DNA from 3 places in the Stenotrophomonas sp. STEN029 genome. Region 3 is predicted to be linked to each of the others. Evidence: predicted binding sites of a transcription regulator. Region 3 holds the regulator's gene; each other region holds the start of a gene.
The links. Region 3 encodes FliA, which starts transcription of late flagellar genes. Its sites were predicted from a motif close to TAAAGTTTNNCNNNCNNNGGCCGATAA; they were not measured.
Positions count from the first base shown of each region.

Region 1: ACVOLI_RS06385 (methyl-accepting chemotaxis protein) is a predicted target of FliA. The motif match lies at 2,249-2,275, and genes of this name have one in related genera.
Region 2: ACVOLI_RS10300 (HDOD domain-containing protein) is a predicted target of FliA. The motif match lies at 2,144-2,170, and genes of this name have one in related genera.

Region 1 covers NZ_JBRREC010000019.1:22,365-26,946, reverse strand. Annotated here, with positions in the region: gene ACVOLI_RS06400 (NUDIX hydrolase) at 1-435, shown strand, start outside; gene mnmA (tRNA 2-thiouridine(34) synthase MnmA) at 432-1,553, shown strand; gene hflD (high frequency lysogenization protein HflD) at 1,563-2,177, shown strand; gene ACVOLI_RS06385 (methyl-accepting chemotaxis protein) at 2,304-3,494, shown strand; gene ACVOLI_RS06380 (hypothetical protein) at 3,572-3,823, shown strand; gene ACVOLI_RS06375 (bifunctional diguanylate cyclase/phosphodiesterase) at 4,203-4,582, opposite strand, start outside.
Region 2 covers NZ_JBRREC010000038.1:30,853-35,434, reverse strand. Annotated here, with positions in the region: gene ACVOLI_RS10305 (phospholipase D family protein) at 1-807, shown strand, start outside; gene ACVOLI_RS10300 (HDOD domain-containing protein) at 1,043-2,104, opposite strand; gene ACVOLI_RS10295 (non-heme iron oxygenase ferredoxin subunit) at 2,771-3,109, shown strand; gene ACVOLI_RS10290 (recombinase-like helix-turn-helix domain-containing protein) at 3,106-3,414, shown strand; gene ACVOLI_RS10285 (Rieske 2Fe-2S domain-containing protein) at 3,451-4,497, shown strand; gene ACVOLI_RS10280 (SDR family oxidoreductase) at 4,494-4,582, shown strand, end outside.
Region 3 covers NZ_JBRREC010000054.1:4,217-8,798, reverse strand. Annotated here, with positions in the region: gene ACVOLI_RS12640 (AAA family ATPase) at 1-393, shown strand, start outside; gene ACVOLI_RS12635 (MinD/ParA family ATP-binding protein) at 380-1,264, shown strand; gene ACVOLI_RS12630 (RNA polymerase sigma factor FliA) at 1,261-2,010, shown strand; gene cheY (chemotaxis response regulator CheY) at 2,024-2,416, shown strand; gene ACVOLI_RS12620 (protein phosphatase CheZ) at 2,416-3,036, shown strand; gene ACVOLI_RS12615 (chemotaxis protein CheA) at 3,040-4,582, shown strand, end outside.

The DNA of each region.
Region 1 (4,582 bases), on a different contig from region 3:
CCACATGTGACCGTGGCCACCGTGGTCTCCCGCGCAGGGCAACTGCTGCTGGTGGAAGAAGAAAAGAACGGCCGGCGGGTATTGAACCAGCCGGCCGGCCATCTCGAGCCAGGCGAAAGCCTGCTCGAGGCGGCCGTGCGTGAAACCCGCGAAGAGACCGGTTGGGACGTGCACCTGACCGGCTTCATCGGCAGCTATCAATGGACGGCCGCCGACGGCACGCCGTTCCTGCGCTTTGCCTTCTCCGCCGAACCGCTGCAGCACCACCCGCAGCAGGCGCTGGACACTGGCATCGTGCAGGCGCTGTGGATGAGCCCGGTAGCCCTGCAGGCCGATATGGCGCGGCTGCGCAGCCCGCTGGTCTGGCATACGATTTCCGACTGGCTGGCCGGGCAGCGCTACCCGCTTTCGATTGTGCGACAGGTGGCACCGTGAGCAATCCCAACATCGTGGTGGGCGTCTCCGGCGGCGTGGACTCGTCGGTGGCAGCACTTACCCTGGTCCAGCAAGGCCTGGATGTCGCCGGTCTGTTCATGCAGAACTGGGCCGACGATGGCAGCGGCCATTGCCGTGCCGAGGATGATCGCCGCGACGCCGTGGCGGTCTGCGGCCGGCTCGACATCCCGTTCCACTTCCGCGATTTCTCCAGCGAATACTGGCGGGGTGTGTTCGAGCATTTCCTGGCCGAATATGCGGCTGGCCGCACGCCCAACCCGGATGTGCTGTGCAACCGCGAGGTCAAGTTCAAGCACTTCCTGGACGCCGCGCGCGAGCTGGGCGCCGAGCGCATCGCCACCGGCCACTACGCCCAGGTCGACCACTCCGGCGGCCGCTGGCGCCTGCTGCGCGGTGCCGATCGTGGCAAGGACCAGAGCTATTTCCTGCACCAGCTGGGCCAGACCCAGCTGGCAGCCACCCTGTTCCCGATCGGGCACATGGAGAAGAGCGAGCTGCGCCGCATCGCCCGTGACGCTGGCCTGCCCACGCATGCCAAGAAGGATTCGACGGGCATCTGCTTCATCGGCGAACGCGATTTCCGTGAGTTCCTTGGCCAGTACCTGCCGGCCCGCGAGGGCGAGATCCACGACCCCGATGGCCAGGTGATCGCCCGTCACCCCGGCGTGTTCTATTTCACCCTTGGCCAGCGCGAGGGCCTGAATATCGGCGGCGTGCGTGGGCGCCCGGCCGCGCCGTGGTTCGTGGTCGGCAAGGACGTAGCCCGCAATATCCTGTACGTCGACCAGGGCCATGACAGCCCCTGGCTGCAGTCCAACTGGCTGCGCAGCGAGGCCATGCACTGGATTGCAGGTGCCCCGCCCGCGCGCGAGTTCGAGTGCACCGCGCAGACCCGCTACCGCCAACCCGACGAAGCCTGCACCGTGAAGGTGCGTGATGACGGTACGCTGGACGTGCATTTCGCGCGCCCGCAACGCGCCGTCACCCCCGGCCAATCACTGGTGCTGTACGACGGCATGGAATGCCTGGGCGGCGCGGTGATCGCCGCCACCGATGCACCCCTGGAGCGCCGTTTGGCCGCCCCTGTTTCCCCTTGAGAGATGACCATGACCTTTTCCATCGATGACCGCGTACTTGCCCTGGCTGGCATTGCCCAGGCCTTGCAGCAGGTCCGCCGCATCGCAGAAACCGGCCATTCGGAGAGCGCCGTGGTGCGTACCGCAATGGACAGCGTAATGCGTATTGATGCCAGCTCGCCCGCTGCCGTGTACGGCAGTGCCAACCAGGTGGAACCCGGCCTGCGCCTGCTGCGCGATTACTTCCGCAACCAGGGCAAGGACGACCTGCTGCCGCGGCTCGCGCTGTCGGTGATGCAGCTGGAACGTCGCTTCGTGCGTGAAGGCGCCACGGTCGACAAGGTTGAAGCCGGCATCGAGCGCGCTGCAAGCATTGCCCAGGAACGCGGCGACAGCTGCCACCCGGACGTACTGAGCGCGATGGGCGCGCTGTATGCAGACACCATCAGCCAGCTCAAGCCGAAGATCATGGTGCAGGGCAACCCGCACTACCTGGGCCAGGCGATGGTGGTGTCGGAGATCCGGGCGCTGCTGCTGGCGGCGGTACGCTCGGCGGTGCTGTGGCGCCAGCTTGGCGGCGCTTACTGGGATTTCCTGTTCTCGCGCAAGGCCATGCTCGAAGCCATCGAGCGCCGTCTGCGCTGATTTTCAAGGCCCGCAATCGCAGCGGTTGCGGGCCTGCATCGCAAAACCTCCCGGGATTCACGCCAGTGGCCTAAAGACACCCTGCCCACTGCCGATACTGCATTCGTGACTCTCCCGAGAACGTCCATGTATTCACGTATTGCAATCCGTTTGGCAGCCCCGCTTGTCCTCACCCTTCTGGTTGTGGTCGCTGCCGTCCTGTCCTGGCCCTCCGCGGCCCTGTGGGCGATCCTGACCACCATGGTGCTGAGCTGGCTGGTGTTTGCCTGGTGGAGCGTGCATTCGCAAAGCCAGCGCTCGCCTGAGCACGCCAAGGTGCTGAAGGAGCAGGACCAGCTGCTCAACGAACTGCGCAGCTTTGTCAGCAACGAAATCGATGGTTCGCGCAGCGAGATCGAGCGCGCCCGCGAGCTGATCCGGCAGGCCGTCGGCGGCCTGGGCGGCAGCTTCGATGCGATGAGCCGCAAGTCGCGCCAGCAGAGCCAGGCATTGGCCCGCATCGTTGACCGCGCCGGTGATGAAGGTGGCGGCGGTGTCGACGTGGCCCGCTTCGCCCAGAATGCCAGCCACCAGATGGAACAGCTGGTGGAAGCACTTGAGCAGGTCAGCGGCCAGAGCAGCAACACCGTGCAGCACATCGACCAGATGGCGCAGCACCTGGATGGCATCTTCGCCCTGCTGGAAGACGTCAAGTCGATCGCCGACCAGACCAACCTGCTGGCCTTGAATGCCGCCATCGAAGCCGCGCGTGCCGGTGAAGCCGGTCGTGGCTTCGCCGTGGTGGCCGACGAGGTGCGCAATCTGTCCGAGCGCTCCACCACCTTCAACGAGCAGATCCGCAAGCTGGCCCACAGCTCCAAGGACGCGATTGCCAAGGTGCGTGAAACCGTCACCCACATGGCCTCACGCGACATGGACCGGTCCCGCGAAGCCCGCCACGAAGCAGCCTCGATGCTGGACAGTGTTGCCGCCATCAACGCCTCGCTGGGTGATGGCATGCGCGAGATCTCCGAATGCGGCCGCGCCATCGACGGCAGCGTGGCCGAAGCCGTGCGCGCCCTGCAGTTCGAGGACATCGCCACCCAGGCCCTGGGCGGCGTGCACACCCATCTTGACCGTCTTGGCGCGATCAACCGCGAAGCCGTGGCGCTGCAGGAACTGCTGCACCGTAACGGCGGCGTCTTCGATGGCGAGATGGTTAGCGCACTGCAGCGCACCGGCAACCGCCTGCGCGAAATGCGCGTGGAATGGGAACGCCCGCCGCACAAGCCGGTGTCCCAGCAGAGCATGGGCGCTGGCACGGTAGAGTTGTTCTGATTTCGCACTGCTCCATCCCTGCACCCGAGCCCCGGCCCTTGGCCGGGGCTTTGCTGTTGCTGCAACCACGCTGATATATGCTGACATCCCGCTCCACCGCCAACAGCAACGCCGAGCCAGCATCGCAGGCTGATGACGCCATGCTTCCATCACCTATCGCCAACGGCAGTCCGCTGAGTCGACGCGAACAACTCGCGCGGCTTGAACAGCATGCACGGCAGGAGCTGCTGGAACTGCGTGCACTGCGCGCTCAAGACACGCCCCCTGGTCAGGCAGAAGAGACCGATTGGCTCACAAGCAGCATCGACTGGGACCTGTCCGTTCCCTGAGACACCGCCCCAACCGGTCAACATGCGTGCGCGCACAATGCCCTTTGGGAGCGGCGCAAGCCGCGAAACACGCACATCATCAGATGAAGGCCTGCCAGCAACACCAGCTTCGCGGCTTACGCCGCTCCCACACCCGGTGAGCAGACTGGCTCGGTCAAGGCAGAAGCAGTGGAGAATTGATGCTCCGCAGCCGTTGCCGGGTCACATGTCCTCGTGCACCGCAGCTATCTTTGTAGGAGCGGCGTAAGCCGCGAAGCACGCATAGCATCGGGTCAAGGCCTGCCAGCATCGCCAGCTTCGCGGCTTACGCCGCTCCCACAGGACGAAAAAACCCGGCTGCGGATCAGGCAGCCGGGCTTGTATTTGTTCTTGCCGTCGATCAGTGGGTTGCGCTGATTGTGGTGATCGCGCCCTGGCTCGGCGATTCAAGCAACTCGCCCGGACCGCTGCGCAGCCACTGCACCATCTCGCGCGGTCGCAGTGGTCGCGAGAACAGATAGCCCTGCAGTTCATCGCAGCCCTGCTGGATCAGCATCGTTGCTTCGGCCGGGGTTTCCACGCCCTCCGCCACCACCAACATGCCCAGCGCATGACCCAGATGCACGATGGCCTGGGTAACCTCGGCGGTGCCGACGTCGTGCAACATGCCCTGCACGAAGCTGCGGTCGATCTTCAGTCGCTGCACCGGGAAACGGTTCAGGTAATGCAGGTTGGAGAAACCGGTACCGAAATCATCCACCGCAAGCGGAATGCCGTGCT
Region 2 (4,582 bases), on a different contig from region 3:
CAGATGGCCAACTTCATCAGCCAGGCCGAGCTGGACGCCCGCCAACAGGAAGCCGAACCCTATCTTCAGCGCGTGCGAGCGCATTTCACCGATGCCTATCTCAGCAAGCAGCTGGACCTGCATTGGACTGACGGCGTGAGCATCCACTCCGATCCCCCTCGCAAGCCCAGTGGTGGCGACAGCAGCCAATGGCTGGTCACCCGGCTGGTCGAGGTACTGGGCAGCGCTGAACACAAATCACTGCTGATCTCGCCTTACTTCGTGCCCGGTGCGGTCGGCACCAAGGGCTTGATACAGCAGGCCGAGAACGGCGTGCAGGTCGGCATCATCACCAACTCGCTGGCGGCCAACGACGTAGCCGCCGTGCACAGCGGCTACATGCATTACCGGCGCCCGTTGCTGGCTGGCGGCGTGCAGCTGTACGAACTCAAGGCCCGTGACCACATCGAGAAGGCATCCACCTTCGGCAGCAGCGGTGCAAGCCTGCATACCAAGGCCTTCGTCATTGATGATCGCCGCGGCTTCGTCGGTTCGTTCAACCTCGACCCGCGCTCGGCCTACCTCAATACCGAAATGGGCGCGCTGTTCGATGACCCGGTGCTGGCCGCGCGGTTGCAGCAGGAATACCTGCGCCTATCCAGTGCAGAGCTCAGCTACTGGGTCTATCTCAACAAGGACCACGAACTGCGCTGGCTGGACCGCAACAATACCCCTCCAATCAGCCTGCGTACCGAACCGGACACCAGCCTCATGCAGCGCACCAGCACGCGCATGATCAGCTGGCTGCCGTTGGAGTCGCAGCTCTGAACCACGCCATCGACACACTACTCGATATCCGCCCAACCGTAGCCCGAGCAAGCGCTGGGCACCAAGGCCGATGGCAGAAAGCCTGACAGATCACCAAGTCCTCGCCACCGGGGTGGGCTGCGCTTACCCGGGTTACGTTACTGGACCCGCGGTTGTATGCCATGTCGGATAGCAGCAACCGCATTGCGACCGACGGAGAGGCCGCCCCAGCCCGCGTCGCCCTCGCCTGGACACTTCATTCCTGCACGCCATCAGCCTGGTGCATGCGCTTCCATAGCCACATCGCCACATGCTCGGGTAGCTCCACGGCGAGCGCCGCGCAGGCATCTGCCTCGCTCATCAAACCCTGCGCATGCAGCATTGCCGCGCTGGCCGCAAGTTGACCAACCTGCAATGACCGCGCCAAACCTGTCGCTGCACCTGCATCCACCTGCTTGAGTGCCTGCACGATGGGCGCCGACAACTTCCAGTGTTCGGCAATCCGCACTGCGGTAGGCCCCCGGCACCGCGCCAGCACTTCCAGCAGGGTTCCCGGCTCGCGCATGCGTAACGGCGGTTTGGCGAGCACGTCTGCGGCTGCCTGCATCGCCATGGCCGCACTAAGCCCCAGCAGCAAACCAGCCAACTGTGCTGCAAACCCGTCCTCGTGCTCGACACTGCGCGCATGATCGGCCGCAGCCAGTGACACCCGCAAGGTGTGCTCCCACAGCAGCCGTGCGAACTCTGCGTCCTCTCCCCTGGCCGACTCCATCACCGGCTGTACCAGCGCAGCGGAAATGATCTGGCGGATACCATCGTTGCCGATCAGGGTCACCGCCCGCTCAATGCTCTGCACGTCCTGCTGCTGCAGTCGATAGAGTGAACTGTTGGCGATGCGCAGCAGCGTGGCTGCCAATACCGCATCGCTACCGATGATGCGGGCGATTGAACGCGACGAGGCGGCGCTGTCATTGACGCTCTGGATCAGCTGCGGCAGCAGGTTCGGCCGCCGTGGCGTGTAGCGCGAAGACATGTCGGCACGACTCAATGCCGCCACCACATCATCAACCACCGCCCGCTGCACCCGCAGCTCATCGGCCCCTGCATCGGCGCTCCCTAGCGCAGCGAGCACAAATCGCCTCTGCAGATCTTCGGTGCAGACAAGCGGGCGGGCCTCGGACACGGCGCCGTCCTTCCCCGCAGCCGGAATCGAATACGCACGTCGCTGCGGCTGCGCCGATTCGTCATTGCCGCGCAGCCAGAGCCAGACCAAGCCTCCGACCACAACCGCTGCAAGCACTGCCGAAATAATCACCATGAGAGAAACAGATAAGGTCCGCGCGGAGAACTGCCCTATATATCGGCTCGCAACCGACTTCCTTTAGCGCCCACCGCCGCCGCGAGTACAAGAATGAATAAAACAACACTGCCAAGCCCACTCCAGTTTCTACTCAAGCTCACCCCTTTTAAGACAAATCCCAAAGAAACCCGGCAATAACCAATTCTATATTCAACCGAACAGATTGGTTCTCGTTCAAAACCATCAGGCGCCCACATTGCGCAGCCTTGGTCATTTACCGACCCAGCCATACCGATATTCCCCAGCACTACGCAGGATCACCAATACGCACCTCCAGCATCCAGCCCCCTGGGTTCCAGCACGCGCGCAATACGCAATACAAACGGGCGCCTTGTAACACGCAAAACAGGGCAGAACCTCTTGAATCAAGGCATATGAATGGCGATTTAGTTTCACCAGTCAAACCAATGCTGCCAGCCTCCGGGGCACACACCACCCACTTCGCAAATTCAAAGTAAATAAAACACGCCAAGTATCGAATCTGTGAATACCAGCACATGTAAACGGCCACTTTCCTTATTGCAGCCAAACCAGTGACTGCTATGTTGAATCGTAGTTTCTGTAATGAGATTTAGTTTCAAATATAAAACCTCACCCTCAACACCGATGAGCGGGCAGAACAGCATGACGTGGAAAACTGTTTGTAATCAGTCGCAGGTACGCGACGAATATCCCTTCGCGACCAAGGTCGCTGGCAAGGAAATCGGCATATTCCTGGTGAATGGCGATTACTACGCCCTGGAAGATGTCTGCCCGCATGCCTATGCCCTGCTGAGTCAGGGATTCGTTGAAGACGGCAAGGTCGAATGCCCACTGCATGAGGCGGTGTTCGACATTCGCAGTGGCCGCTGCCTGCGCGAACCTGGCGGCCGTGACCTGCGCACTTATCCGTTGCGGATGCAGGGCGAGGACATACAGATCGATCTGTCCAGCATCGACGCGGGCCTGGAGCACGTCGCATGAGTATGCAACTCGACTTCAATCCGCAGCTCAAGCAGTGGCAGAAGCCGCTGCCTACCAATGATCCGGGCGCAGGCACCATCGAGCAGCCCGGCCGCTACGACAACATCGTCTGGCAGACCCGTACCCGTGCTGCCAACGAGCACGAACTGCGGCTCGTACACGCGCTTGAGCAAGCCTTCAGCAACGGTGCCAGCGAGGTCGCCGATCTGGTCCAGCAGCTCAACGAGTTAGGCGTTTACGACTCCGGCGGCAAAGCCTGGACCGAAGTCTCGTTCCATAAAGCCTTTGCCGCTCTGGGCTATTGATCCTGCACACGCAACGCATCCTGGGAGGGAGCATTGATGGCAAGCAAGACAGCGATTGAAGCGCACCTGCGCCGCGGCCTGCGCGAACTGTGGTACCCGGTCGTCGCGAGCTGGGAAGTATCCAATGCCCCGCTGGGCATCACCCGCCTGGGTGAAAACATCGTGCTGTGGCGCGATCACGGCGGCCGCGTGCATGCACTGGAAGATCGCTGCCCACACCGCGGGGCACGTTTGTCGATGGGTTGGAACCTGGGCGAACGCATTGCCTGCTGGTATCACGGCGTCGAGGTCGATGGCAGCGGCACGGTCAGGGATGTACCCGCGGTGAGCGCCTGCCCGCTGGTAGGCAGCCAGTGCCTGCGCAGCTACCCGGTGCAGGAACGGCATGGCGCGATCTTCCTGTACTTCGCCCTCGATCCGCAGGCGGAGGTGCCACCGTTGCTCCTGCCTGAGGAACTGGAGGACGGCGCCCAGTACAGCAACTTCCTGTGCACCGCAGGCTGGCAGTGCGGCTACCAGTATGCGATCGACAATGTCATGGACCCTATGCACGGTGCCTACCTGCACGCGGCCTCACACTCCATGGCCGAAGGCGACCGCAGCGCCGAAATGCAGGTGGTTCCCACCAACACCGGCTTCATCTTCGAGAAAACCGGCCAGCGCGGCGTCAACTTCGACTGGGTCGAATTTGGTCACAGCGGCGCGTTCTGGCTGCGTCTATCCATCCCCTATCGAGCGCAGTTCGGGCCAGGTGGTCCGTTCTGGATCGTGGGCATGACCGTGCCCGTGGACGAGGCCAATTGCCGGGTCTTCTTCTGGCGGATCCGTAAGGTGCAGGGGTGGCAGCGCGATGTCTGGCGCTTCATGTACCGCACGCGCCTGGAGCAACTGCACTGGGACGTGCTGGAGCAGGATCGCTTGATTCTGGAGAACCTCGCTCCCGGGGCACGCAACCAGGAGTTCCTCTATGCGCATGATGCCGGGCTGACCCGGGTGCGCCGCGCAATGCAGAAGATGGCAGAGCGCCAGCTCGACCACCAGTCGGCGCTGGCACCCGCTGCAAACGAGGCAGCGCACGCATGAGCAAGGCTGTCGTCAAACACCTCTTGCTGGACGGACGCAAGGTACTGGTCACCGGCGCCGCACGCGGCTTGGGCCTGAGCTTCGC
Region 3 (4,582 bases):
AAACTGGTGCTGATCGATACCGCCGGCCTGGGCCAGCGCGACCGCGCCCTCACCGCCCAGCTGCAGTGGCTGCGCGCCGCCGGCCAGATCCGCACCCTGCTGGTGCTGCCGGCCAATACCGCCTTCCAGGACATGGACGAAGTGGTGCGCCGCTTCAGCGCCGCCAACCCGCAGGGCGTGGTGCTGACCAAGCTGGACGAGACCGGCCGCTTCGGTTCTGCCCTGTCGGTGGCGGCCGATCACCGCCTGCCGATCACCTGGGTGACCGACGGCCAGGACGTCCCGGAAGACCTTTATCGGGCCTCTGCCGCAAATCTTGTACTCCGCCTTGAAGATTTGCGCCGCGCGGCCGATATGCCCTGCAACACGGAGTTGAACAATGCAGTCGCGTGAGTACGCCAAGCTGACCAACACCTTCCCGCTGTCGGCAACCCGGCACGAACCCGCCGGCCCGGTACGCACCATCGCGGTCACTGGCGGCAAGGGTGGTGTAGGTAAAACCAATGTCTCGGCCAATCTGGCCGTGGCACTGGCAGGCATGGGCAAACGTACCCTGCTGCTCGACGCCGACCTGGGCCTGGCCAACATCGACGTGGTGCTGGGCCTGCAGCCCAAGCACACCCTGGCCGACCTGGTCGCCGGACGCGCCACGCTGGAAGAAGTCATCATCGAAGGCCCGAACGGCGTGCTGGTCGTGCCCGCCGCCTCGGGCCGCCGGCACATGGCCGAGCTGCAGCCGGCCGAACACGTTGGCCTGGTCAATGTGTTCTCCGAGCTGGAGCGCGAGCTCGATGTGATGATCATCGACACCGCCGCCGGCATCACCGATAGCGTACTGACCTTCTGCCAGGCCGCCCAGGACACCGTGGTGGTGGTCTGCGACGAGCCGGCCTCGATCACCGATGCCTACGCGCTGATCAAGGTGCTCTCGCGCGAGCGCGGCGTGGACCGCATCCAGGTCGTCGCCAACATGGTGCGCGACCCGAATGAAGGCCGCGCCCTGTACGAAAAGCTGGTTCGGGTCTGCGAGAAGTTCCTGATCGATGTCTCCCTGAACTACCTGGGCTGCGTGCCGCAGGACGACTGGCTGCGCCTGTCGGTGCAGCGCCAGCAGCCGGTGGTCAAGCTCTATCCTTCCGCGCCAGCCTCGCTGGCCATCAACGAAATCGCCCGTCGCACCGCGCGCTGGCAAGCCCCAACCGCCCCGCGCGGCGGCGTTGAGTTCTTCCTGGAACGCATCATCCAGCAGAAGGTGAAGGCATGAACAATGCAGCCGCCCAATACCGTGAAGTCCAGCGCAACGCGGCCAATGACTGCATTGCCCGCCACGCCGACCTGGTACGCCGCATCGCCCACCACCTGGCCGCGCGCCTGCCCGCCAGCGTCGAGGTCGATGACCTGATCCAGGCCGGCATGATGGGCCTGATCGAGGCCTCGCGCAGCTATGACGCCGAACAGGGCGCTTCGTTTGAAACCTACGCATCGATCCGTATCCGCGGCTCGATGATCGACGAGATCCGCCGTGGCGACTGGGTGCCGCGCTCGGTGCACCGCCGCGCCCGCGATGCCGCTGCCACCATCCGCCGGCTTGAGCAGAGCAGCGGCCGTGCGGCCAGCGCCAGTGAAGTGGCCGAAGCGATGGAGCTGCCGCTGCCCGAATACATGCGACTGGTCGAAGACGCCTCGCGTGGCCAGGTCTTGAGCCTGGAGTCGCGGATCGAAGACCAGGGCGAGCTGGACACCCCCAGCACCGGCGGCCCCAACCCGCAACAGGTCTTGGAGCGCAGCCAGTTCGGCGCCGAGCTCGGCAAGGCCATCGGCCAGTTGCCCGAGCGCGAGCAGCTGGTGCTGTCGCTGTACTACGAGCAGGAATTGAACCTGAAGGAAATCGGCGCGGTATTGGGCGTGAGCGAATCCCGCGTCTGTCAGATCCACGGCCAGGCCACGCTGCGCCTGCGTAGCCGACTGAAGATTTTCGAGGCGGCCGACGCCGGGCTCGAAGAACCATGAAGAGGAAAGTCTTTTGAACAAGAACATGCGCATCCTGATCGTTGACGACTTCTCGACGATGCGCCGCATCGTCAAGAACCTGCTCGGCGATCTGGGCTTCACCAATACCGCCGAAGCCGAGGACGGGCATGCCGCGCTGTCGATGCTGCAGACGCAGTCGTTCGATTTCGTCGTCACCGACTGGAACATGCCGGTGATGACCGGCATCGAGCTGCTCAAGGCCATCCGCAACGATGCCAAGCTCAAGACCCTGCCGGTACTGATGGTTACCGCCGAGGCCAAGCGCGAGCAGATCATCGAGGCCGCACAGAGCGGCGTGAACGGCTACATCATCAAGCCGTTCACCGCGCAGACCCTGGAAGAGAAGCTCGGCAAGATCTTCGAACGCCTGGCAGCGAGCGCCTGATGAACCAGCCCGGGGAAGCATTGAGCGACAAATCGGCCCTGGTGCAGCGCCTGCAGGACGCACTGGCAGCATTGGAAAGTGGCGACGAGGCTGGCTGGCGTCGGGAAATCGACGCGCTCGCCGCCCTGCGCACGCAGCCGATGATGTCCGGCCTGGGCAGGCTTGCACGCGAATTGGGCCAGGCGCTGGGCGAACTGCCCAGCGTGCCCAGCGAAGCCGGTGAGCTGGACGACGCCTGCGCGCGCCTGGACCACGTGGTGCAGATGACCGAGCAGGCCACCCACCGCACGCTGGATCTGGCCGAAGAATGCCGCGCGCTGACCGAGCGCCTGCGTGCGGACGGGCTGAATGCCGAACAGGGCGAAATCCTCGAGCGCATCCGCCACAACCTCACCGAAGTAGCGCTGACCCAGAGCTACCAGGACCTGACCGGGCAGATCATCCGCCGCGTGGTCGGCATCGTCCGACGCGTGCATGAAGGTTTTGGCGCGCTCGGCCTGCCGCCGCCGGAAGAAGAAGCGCGCAACCAGGGCCTGGCTGGCCCGGCCGTCAATGGCCTGGACCGCCACGCCGTGTCGCAGGTGGACGCAGACGACCTGCTCTCGGACCTGGGGCTGTAACGCATGAGTGCTTTTGCCGACGACATCGCCGCCGACTTCATCATCGAAGCGCAGGAGATCCTGGATCGCCTCGGCGAGCAGCTGGTGACGCTGGAACAGGCACCGCACGACAGCGACCAGCTCAACGCCGTGTTCCGTGGCTTTCATACGCTGAAAGGGGGCGCCGGTTTTCTGGCGATCCATCCGATGGTGGAGCTGTGCCACGCCGCCGAAGAAACCCTGGGCATGGCACGGGCCGGCAAAGCCGAACTGCTGGCGCATCACTTCGACGCCGCCCAGCAATCGCTGGATTGGCTGCAGGCCATGCTCGACGCAGTCTCCTCGGGCACCGAACCGGAGCACGCACCTGCTGCGCTGATCGCACAGTTCGATGTTGGCGCCGCCCCCGTGGTCGCAGTCGTGCAAGCGGTCGCTGCGCCTGCGGGTGACAGCGACCTGATCAGCGAAGACGAGTTCGAAGCGCTGCTCAACGAACTGCACGGCAGCGGTACGCCCGGTGCCCAGCCAATCGCAGCGGCAAAGGCCGGCGATGACCTGATCGACGAAGACGAATTCGAAGCCCTGCTGGACAAGCTGCACGGCGGTGCCGCACCGGGCGCCGTTCCCGTCCAGCCCGTTCCCACCGCGCCAGCCAAACCCAGGCCGGCCGCACCGCCGACCGCAGCACCCCGCGCTGCCGCCGGCGCCGCCAAACCGGCAGCGGCAAAAGCCGCCGAACCCGAGCACACCGTGCGCGTGGACACCAAGCGGCTGGACGCCATCGTCAACCTGATCGGCGAACTGGTGCTGGCCCGCAACCGGCTCAAGACCTTGCGCATGCGCCTCAAGGACGAAGAGCTCGACCGTGCAGTCTCAACCCTGGACATCGCCACCGCACGCCTGCAGTCGGCGGTGATGCGCACCCGCATGCAACCGGTCGGCAAGGTGTTCTCGCGCTTCCCCAAGGTTGCCCGTGACGTCGCCCGCTCACTGCAGAAGGAAGTCGATCTGGAGCTGATCGGCGCCGATACCGAACTGGACCGCAACCTGGTCGAGGCGCTGGCCGATCCCTTGGTGCATCTGGTGCGCAACGCCATCGATCATGGCGTCGAATCGCCCGAACTGCGCGAAGCCCAAGGCAAGCCGCGCATGGGCCGGGTGCGCCTGTCCGCACAGCAGGAAGGCGACTACGTCAGCATCGAAGTGCAGGACGATGGCGCCGGCATCGACCCGGAGCGTCTGCGCGCCAAGGCCCGCGACAAGGGCCTGCTCGACCCGGAAGCCGCCGCCCGCCTGAGCAGCGAAGAGTGCCTGCACCTGGTATTCCTACCCGGCTTCTCGACCAAGCAGGAAGTCACCGACATCTCCGGCCGTGGCGTCGGCATGGACGTGGTGCAGTCACGCATCCGCGAACTCAGTGGCCAGATCCAGATCCAGTCCGAGCTGGGACGTGGCAGCCGCTTCCTGATCCGCGTACCGCTGACCCTGGCGATCCTGCCGACCCTGCTGGTGCAGGCTGGCGAGGACGTCTACGCCCTGCCCCTGGCCCGCGTGATGGAAGTGCTGC